DNA from 2 places in the Bradyrhizobium sp. USDA 4369 genome. Region 1 is predicted to be linked to the other one. Evidence: riboswitches for the same ligand, from Rfam matches in the RefSeq annotation. Region 1 holds a riboswitch; the other holds the start of a gene.
What was found. A riboswitch is a leader RNA that binds a small molecule or an ion and turns the genes downstream of it on or off. The one in region 1 is predicted to bind cobalamin.

Region 1 (4,238 bases):
TCTCGATCACGATATGCTCGGGCGGCTCCTTCTGGTCGAGAAGGCTCTTGAGCGCCGGCACGAAATCATCCGCGACCGTACAGCACAGGCATCCGTTGGACAGCTCGACGATGCGATCCTCCGGACAGTCCGGCACGCCGCACCCTTTCAGGATATCGCCATCGATGCCGACATCGCCGAACTCGTTGACGATGATCGCGAGCCTTCGGCCATTCGCCGTCTCGATCAGGTTGCGCACCAGCGTGGTCTTCCCTGCGCCAAGGAAACCGGTGACGATGGTGCAAGGCGTCTTGGCGTAGGACTTGGTCATGGCGAGAGCTCTCGTCTTCAGCGCGGCAACGACAGCGCGGGCACCCGCGCAACGGTGTTCTTGCGGATGTATTCCGGACGCTCGCGCCAGGCCGGCAGACCGGCCTCGTGACGCTGATGCAGCTGAGCGAACGTCAGCACATCCTGCGCATGAATGTCGGGATCGAGTGCGCCGAGCACATAGGTCCATTTGCCGGGCGCAGTCACTGCAACGGTGCAGGCACGGTTGCAGTTCGACAGGCACTCGACGCCGACCACGGCGACACCGGCGCGCTGCTCTGCAGGCGCGGCCTCGATCGAGGCGAGCAGACGCGCTCCAGCCCGCGGCTGGTCAGCCGACGCACTGTCCACGCCCTGCGCGCGGCAAGTGATGCAGACGAACAGCGTCGTCTGCCCAAGCTCTGATGCGGTCATCAATCAGCCGATCACGCCGGCCGCCGTCGCCGCCGCGACACCGCCCACCAGAACGATGGCGGCGCCCGCGACGCGCAGCGCGATTGGCTCAAGCGTGTCGGCCTTCGCGGACAGCGCCTTCGTGCCCAGGAATGCTCCCGCCGCGATCAGGGTCTGGATCACGAGCAGGCCGGCGAAATAGGCCCGGAGCGGGGTGTTTTCGGCGCCGACGATCGACTCACCCAGCGCATAGCCGTGCACGAGGCCGGTCAGAGCAAACAGAGCCGCGACGGGCAGCACGCCGAATTGGCCGCGCATCACGACCAGGAGGCCGACCACCGCGGTGGAAAGACCGACCAGCAGCTCGGCGGCCGGAATGTTGGCCTTGGCCAGATGCAGACCGACGCCAGCGATCATTGCGGTGGTGAAGGCGAGCACCGGTGCAAAGCCGCGCCCGAGCAGCGCCGCAACGATGCCGGCGCCCACGATGGCCGCCAGATGATCGAGCCCGATGACGGGATGACCGAGACCGGACAACAGACCTTGCGCGAAGGTCTGCGGCAGCTTGCCGCCCATCATGTGATGGGCAAAGGCGGGCTCGGCTGCGAGCAGGACAAGGCTCGCGAGCGCTAAGGACGCAGTGCGGTTGAACTTCATGGCCATCTCCGTCGCTTGCCGGCTCCCCAGAGGGCCGGACGATGCGCTGCATCCGACGGCACCCCGCCCATCCCGGCGGGATCAAACCAGCATCGCGACTCCCCGCGCGACGGGTCGGCCAACAGCAATGTCGACGGCAGGTCTCCTGGCTCTCGGGTCGCTGCGTGAAACCACCTTCCCGGTTTCCCAGTGGTGTCTTGGCCTCACACTCGCCGATTACAGTTGCGGGGGCAGCCACGGCCTTGGGTTCAGAACCCGCACCGTGTTCCCTAAATCTCTCCTTTCGGAGAACCGTCATCCTGTTAGATACGGGTCGCGCCAAAGCCCGTCAATCGGAATCGTCCCCATGGACCCTGCCCCGCCGCCCCCCGCCCAGCCGCGCCTGACCTTGGTGCTCGGCGGCGCGCGCTCGGGCAAGAGCCGCCATGCTGAGGCGCTGGTGACGACGAATCCGCCGCCCTGGATCTATGTTGCGACCGCGCAGGCCTTCGACGATGAGATGACCGCGCGCATCGCGCAGCACAAGGCGCGGCGCGTGGCGGGATGGCAGACGCGGGAGACCACCCATGATCTCCCCGCTGTGGTCCGCGGCCATTCCGGCTCGCGCATGCCGCTGCTGATCGACTGCCTGACACTCTGGCTCAGCAATGTGATGCTCGCCGAGATGGATGTCGCGGCTTGCTGCGCCGATCTCATCGATGCGCTCGCTGCAGCGTCCGGTCCGATCGTGGTCGTCTCCAATGAGGTCGGTCTCGGCATCGTCCCGGACAATGCGCTGGCGCGCGCATTCCGCGACGCGCAGGGGCGGCTGAACCAGGACGTCGCAGCGGCGGCCGATCGGGTGATTCTGATGGCGGCGGGACTGCCACTGATCTTGAAATGAACCGGGCTTAGACCGGACTTGGACATGAAAGGGATTTGCCGATGACCGAGAGCGCCGAGGATGCCCGCCACAAGGCCAAGATGGAAAATCGCAAGGCGGTTCAGGATGCTGAGGTGGCGTCGAAGACCGTCGAGAAGGGCCTGCTGATCGTCCACACCGGCAAAGGCAAGGGCAAGTCGACCGCAGCCTGGGGCCTGATGCTGCGCGCGCTGGGCCGCGGCTTTCGCGTCGGCGTCGTGCAGTTCGGCAAGGGCGCGTGGGAGACCGGGGAGCGCAAGGCGATCGAACGCTTCGGCGATCAGGTGTCGTGGCACACGCTTGGCGAAGGCTTCACCTGGGAGACGCAGGATCGCGCGCGCGACGTCGCCGCGGCCGAGCGTGCCTGGGGCAAGGCGAAGGAGCTGATGGCCGATCCGTCAATCCGGCTGCTGATCCTCGACGAGCTCAACATCGCCTTGCGCTATGACCATCTGCCGATCGGCGACGTGGTCGCAACGCTGGCCGGGCGCCGGCCCGATCTGCACGTCGTCATCACCGGCCGCAACGCCAAGCCGGAGCTGATCGAGGCCGCCGATCTCGTCACCGAGATGAACCTCGTCAAGCATCACTTCGCGGCCGGCGTGAAGGCGCAGGAAGGCATCGAGTACTAGTCCATGCCCGCACGCGCCATCATGTTCCAGGGCACCGGCTCCGACGTCGGCAAGTCTCTGATCGTCGCCGGGCTCGCGCGGGCGCTGACCTCGCGCGGGCTGAAGGTGGCGCCGTTCAAGCCGCAGAACATGTCGAACAATGCCGCCGTCACCGCCGATGGCGGCGAGATCGGCCGCGCCCAGGCGCTGCAGGCGCGCGCGTCGCGGCGGCCGATGACGGTGCACATGAACCCGGTGCTCTTGAAGCCGCAGAGCGAGATCGGCTCGCAGGTCGTGGTCCAGGGCCGCGTGATCGGCAATGCCAAGGCGTCCGCCTATCAGGCCATGAAGCCGCAGTTGATGAAGGCCGTGCTTGATAGCTTTCATCAGCTGGTCGCCGATACCGACATCGCGCTGGTGGAAGGCGCGGGCTCGGCGTCGGAGATCAACCTGCGTGCCGGCGACATCGCCAATATGGGCTTTGCGCGGGCAACACAGATTCCCGTGGTGCTGATCGGTGACATCGATCGCGGCGGCGTCATTGCGAGCCTTGTCGGCACCCGGGCTGTGCTCGCGCCCGACGATGCCGCGCTCGTCGCGGGCTTCCTGGTCAACAAGTTCCGCGGTGATCCCGCCTTGTTTGCCTCGGGCATGAGCGAGATTGCGACCAGAACCGGATGGACATCGCTCGGGCTCATTCCGCATTTTGCCGATGCGCGCCGTCTGCCGGCGGAGGATGCACTCGGACTGCCCGGGGTCGGAGTGCGGAGCGGAAACCGGCCAAAGGTCGCCGTGCTCGCTTATCCCCGGATCTCCAATTTCGACGAGTTCGATCCGTTGCGGCTGGAGGACGGCGTCGACCTGCAATTCCTCAGGCCGGGCACGCCGATTCCGGGAGACGCAGCCGTCGTCATCCTGCCGGGCTCCAAGGCGACGATCGCCGACCTTGCCGCCTTGCGCGAGGCGGGCTGGGACATCGATCTGCGGGCGCATCTGCGCCGCGGCGGCCGCGTGCTCGGCATCTGCGGTGGCTATCAGATGCTGGGGCGCATGATCAGCGATCCCGACGGCCATGAAGGCGCGCCAGGCACGGTCGCCGGACTTGGGCTGCTCGACCTCGAAACGACGCTGACGGACGACAAGGCCCTGCGCGACGTCGAGGGCAGATTGACTCAAGACGAGGCGCCCTTCCGCGGCTACGAGATGCATATCGGCCGCACCGACGGTCCAGCCGCACAAAATCCCTTCCTCGTGTTCTCCGACGGCCGCCGCGATGGGGCCGTTGCGGCTGGCGGCCAGATCGCCGGCTGCTATGTGCATGGCCTGTTCGCCGATGACCGCCTGCGCGCGCATTGGCTGCGCGGTCT
Region 2 (4,238 bases), 3.0 Mb from region 1:
TCACCGGACCAGCCACCGCAATGCCGGCGTTGTTGACCAGGCCGGCGAGCGCCTCGCCGCCAAGCGCTGCCCGCACCTCGCCGGCGGCGGCCTTGACCGCCGCCTCGTCAGTGACGTCGAACTGCAATGGGGTGAAGTTCGCGCCGAGCTCGGTGCGCAGCCGTTCCGCATCAACCGGGTTGCGAACACTCCCGAAGACTCGAAAGCCGCGTGTGAGCAGAAGCTTTGAACAGGCGAAACCGATGCCCGTGGATGCGCCGGTGACGACGACGGATTTCATGGCGACCTCAACGATTTGCCGGATGATTATCGCATGAGATGCAGCCTCATGCTGGTGCTGTTTTCAGCAGCGAACGCGCGCGACAGCAAGCCGCGCTTCCGGCGGCCGTTCGGGCCGATGACATCGGAGATCGTCTCGTCGGTGTCTTCCCTGACCGCCGCAAGAATGTGATTTAGAATTCGATCCTTGAGCGGATGACCGCTGAGGTGAGCTGAACGAGGCCGGACAATCGAGATGAAGAAACGTCTCTGACCTTATGAGATCATTAACCTTTCCAACTCTACCCGGAGCTCTTTTGCCGATCGTGATGAGCGTGACCGATCGTCCGATGCAGCGCTGCGGCGGCGCCAGTCGGCACCTGTTTAGCAGCGCTAGCCGCTTCGTCTTAATTTTCCGTATCCGTGTTTCTCCGGAGTACTACGCTCCTGGCCCCTAACACATTGTTATCGCCGATACGGAAAGCTGCGCGGTGCCGAGCCCGCAGCGGAGCAGAAGCGCAGCCGCTGCGGCAATTCCGGACCAGACGAGCGTGACCGTGTCTCAGCCAGAACAGCTTCCAGATTCAGAACATTCTATCATCTCCGAACTCGAGGACGCGGTTCGCGGCGGCTCCTCCGAGAAGCGCGTCCACACGCTCCGCCAGGTCACCAACCTGTTCCTGCATGATGGCGAACGCCTCAGCGAGGAGCAGATCAAAGTGTTCGACAATGTGCTGTGCATGCTGGTGTCCCGCGTCGAGACGCGGGCGCGGGCCGAGCTCAGCAAGCACCTGGCGCCGGTCGATTACGCGCCGGTCGACGTCATCCAGCGCCTCGCCCGTGACGACGAGATTTCGGTCGCCGAAAGCGTGCTGATGCACTCGACCCGGCTGTCCGAGCATACCTTGGTCGAGGTCGCATCGACCAAGGGCCAGGACCACCTGATGGCGATCTCGAGCCGCCCGCATCTGACCGAGGCCGTCACCGACATCATCGTCGACCGCGGCGAACGTCGAGTCATCCGCAAGCTCGCCAACAACCAGACCGCCCGTTTCTCGGAGACCGGCTATTCCGGGATGATGGCGCATGCCGAGGACGACGACGAACTGACCGAGATCATCGGGCTGCGCGTCGACCTGCCGAACAAGCATTTGCGCGACCTGCTGCGCCGCGCCACCGATGCGGTGCGCACCAAGTTGATGGCCTCCGCCCCGCCGGCGCTGCAGAAGGAGATCAAGAAGGTCCTGAAGACCATCAGCGACGTCGCGCGCAGCGATGGCGGCCTGGTCGGGCGCGACTTCACGCTGGCCGAAGAGGCCGTCAAGCGCATGAAGGGGCTGAACGAGCTCAACGACACCGCCATTGCCTTCTTCGCCGAGACCCGCCGCTTCGGCGAGGTGGCGGCCGCGCTCGGCCTGCTCAACAACGTGCCGACCGAGATGATGGCCAAGGTGCTGGAAGGCCCGCGCACCGACATCGTGCTGATCCCCTGCCGGGCGGCCGGGGTGACCTGGTCCGCCGTCGCCAAGATCCTGACTCACCGCCCGATCAAGCACGCCATCGACAGCGAGACGCTCAAGCTGGCGGAGCGCGATTACACCCGGCTGTCGCTGGACACCGCGCAGCGCACGCTGCGGTTCTGGATGGTGCACAACAAGGTCGAGAAGTAAGCCAGAGCGACCTTGCCGATTTCGCGGGACGGAATTACGCGATACCGGCCTATCGCCGGGAGATCGCGACGCCGTGATTGACTCGGCCACACCCGCACACCTACTGTGATGACGACGGTGCCCCATAACCGGGGCTCAAAAAGGAATGCGGCGCCGGACGCGTCTCGCAAGGGAGATGATCGAAGGCGCAGCTGCCCTCGGTCGTGCAGGCGGCAAATGACGCGTCATAGGCCACTCGGAAATCCTGGTCCCGTAACGACGTCATGGCGGTTATGACACGCGAGCCAGGGCACACGCCGTCAGCGCTGGTCACACGCAAGGATATCGGTCCGGATGGTGTTGGCATCGTTTTCAGGCCGGCCGGCAACGACCTGCGTGGCACCTCGTTCGCGGTGACGTGCCACTGACGTGATGCCGAGGTCCACGTGTCTCCTGTTTCCCATGCCCGGCGCTGCCGCGCCGTCCTGTCCTCGTCCTGTGTGGTCACGTCGATTGCGCTGCTCGGTGCGTTTTCTGCAGCCGCGCAGCAATCCGCCTCCCCGCATCTGCTGCCGCCCGTCGAGGTCGACCCGCCACACAAACCGGGCGCCCGGAAACCGGTCGTCGCCGGCGGATCTCAAGCCCGCAGCGCGGCATCAGCGCAGAGGCCGGCAACGCCGGCCGCCGTCAGTCCGTCGCGCATCGCCACGCCGGTCGCCGAGGCCGGCACGTCGATCACCGTGGTGACCGACAAGGATATCGCCACCCAGCAGGGCCGCAGCCTGCCGGACATCCTGAGCACGGTCCCCGGCTTGACCGTCGTGCAGGCCGGCGGTCCAGGCGGGCAGAGCACCGTCTCCACCCGCGGCACCAGCGCCAACCATACCAAGCTCGTCATCGACGGCGTCGATGTCGGTAACGTCACCAACAGCAATGGCGCGCCCGATGTTGAGCATCTGCTCACCGCCGACATCCAGCGGCTCGAGGTGCTGCGCGGGCCGCAGAGCGGCCTCTATGGCGCGGATGCGCTCGGCGGCGTGATCTCGATCACCACCCGCAAGGGTGACGGACCGGCACAGGCCACCGGCTCGATCGAAACCGGCGCGTATCGGAGTTTCAACCAGACCGCGGGACTCAGCGGCTCAAAGGATCAATTCAACTACGCGTTCAACATTGCGCACCTTCACGCCGGCGATGTGCCGGTGACGCCCTGGCAATTGCTGCCGCCAGGACGGAAGGCGATCGGCAACGCCTATGACAACGTCACGGCGTCGACCAGGCTCGGCGTCGACCTGAACGAGGCTTGGACGCTGAACGCGCTGGTTCGCCACACCGACGCGAGCCTGCTGTTCACCGGGGACAGCGGATCTCCGAGCTTTCCGAATGCAACCCAAAGCCATCACACCGACCGCCAGTTGACGACCCGCGAGGAAGCCGTCTGGTCGCTGCTCGGCGGCCGCATCCGCAACCATTTCGGCGTGAACTACGTCAACAACTGGTCTTACGATCTGGCGCCCGGCAATCCGGCGCCTACCATCGCCACCGGCGAGCGCATCAAATATGACTGGCGCGCAGTGGCCGAACTCTCCCCGCGCAATCATCTTGTGGTCGGCGTGGAGCAGCAGGCCGAGCGGCTGAAGGCGGCCGACGTCCTGGCCGAGAACGGCAACAAGGCCGGCTTCGTCGAGCTGCAGACCGAATTCGCCAAGCGCTGGTTCGTGGTCGCGAGCCTGCGCGACGACGTCGACGATCGGTTCGGCGGCCACGGCACCTACCGGATCGCGCCGGCGGTGATCCTGCCGGGGACCGAGACCCGGCTGAAGGCGAGCTATGGCACCGGTTTCAAGGTGCCGACCTTGAGCCAGTTGTATCAGAATTTTCCGGCCTTCAATTTCTTCGCCAATCCGAACCTGAAGCCGGAGGCGAGCATCGGCTACGATGCCGGCTTCGAGCAGCCGCTGTTCGAGGACCGGTTGCGCTTCGGCGCGACCTACTTCCACAACGACATCACCAACCTGATCAGTTTCAACGCGAACGCCACCTCCTTCGCCAATATCGGCTTCGCCACCACCGAAGGCACCGAGAGCTTCGTCGCGGCGAAACTGACCGATCGCATCTCGCTCCGCGCAGACTACACGTTCACCCGCGCGGTCGACGCGAGCACCGGTCAGCAGCTGTTGCGCCAGCCGAGAGAGAAATGGAGCGCCACCGCCACATGGCTGCCGGTCGATGCGCTGACGCTGTCGGCCACCCTGCTGCGCGTCGGCGACTGGCTCGATGTCAGCCGCGACGGCACGACCACCGGCATCGTCGCGCCCGGCTATACGCTGG

Region 2: it holds a riboswitch for cobalamin, as region 1 does, so the genes downstream of both, ACVIJ6_RS20465 (TonB-dependent receptor plug domain-containing protein) here and ACVIJ6_RS34515 (HupE/UreJ family protein) in region 1, are expected to answer to the same signal.

The regions. Positions count from the first base shown of each region.
Region 1 is NZ_JBSRYH010000001.1:7,586,232-7,590,469, forward strand. Features, by position in the region: gene cobW (cobalamin biosynthesis protein CobW) at 1-310, opposite strand, end outside; gene ACVIJ6_RS34510 (DUF1636 domain-containing protein) at 328-723, opposite strand; gene ACVIJ6_RS34515 (HupE/UreJ family protein) at 727-1,359, opposite strand; cobalamin riboswitch at 1,478-1,670, opposite strand; gene cobU (bifunctional adenosylcobinamide kinase/adenosylcobinamide-phosphate guanylyltransferase) at 1,706-2,242, shown strand; gene cobO (cob(I)yrinic acid a,c-diamide adenosyltransferase) at 2,284-2,892, shown strand; gene ACVIJ6_RS34530 (cobyric acid synthase) at 2,896-4,238, shown strand, end outside.
Region 2 is NZ_JBSRYH010000001.1:4,558,713-4,562,950, reverse strand. Features, by position in the region: gene ACVIJ6_RS20480 (SDR family oxidoreductase) at 1-280, opposite strand, end outside; gene ACVIJ6_RS20475 (hypothetical protein) at 329-451, shown strand; gene ACVIJ6_RS20470 (DUF2336 domain-containing protein) at 816-1,928, shown strand; cobalamin riboswitch at 2,027-2,243, shown strand; gene ACVIJ6_RS20465 (TonB-dependent receptor plug domain-containing protein) at 2,354-4,238, shown strand, end outside.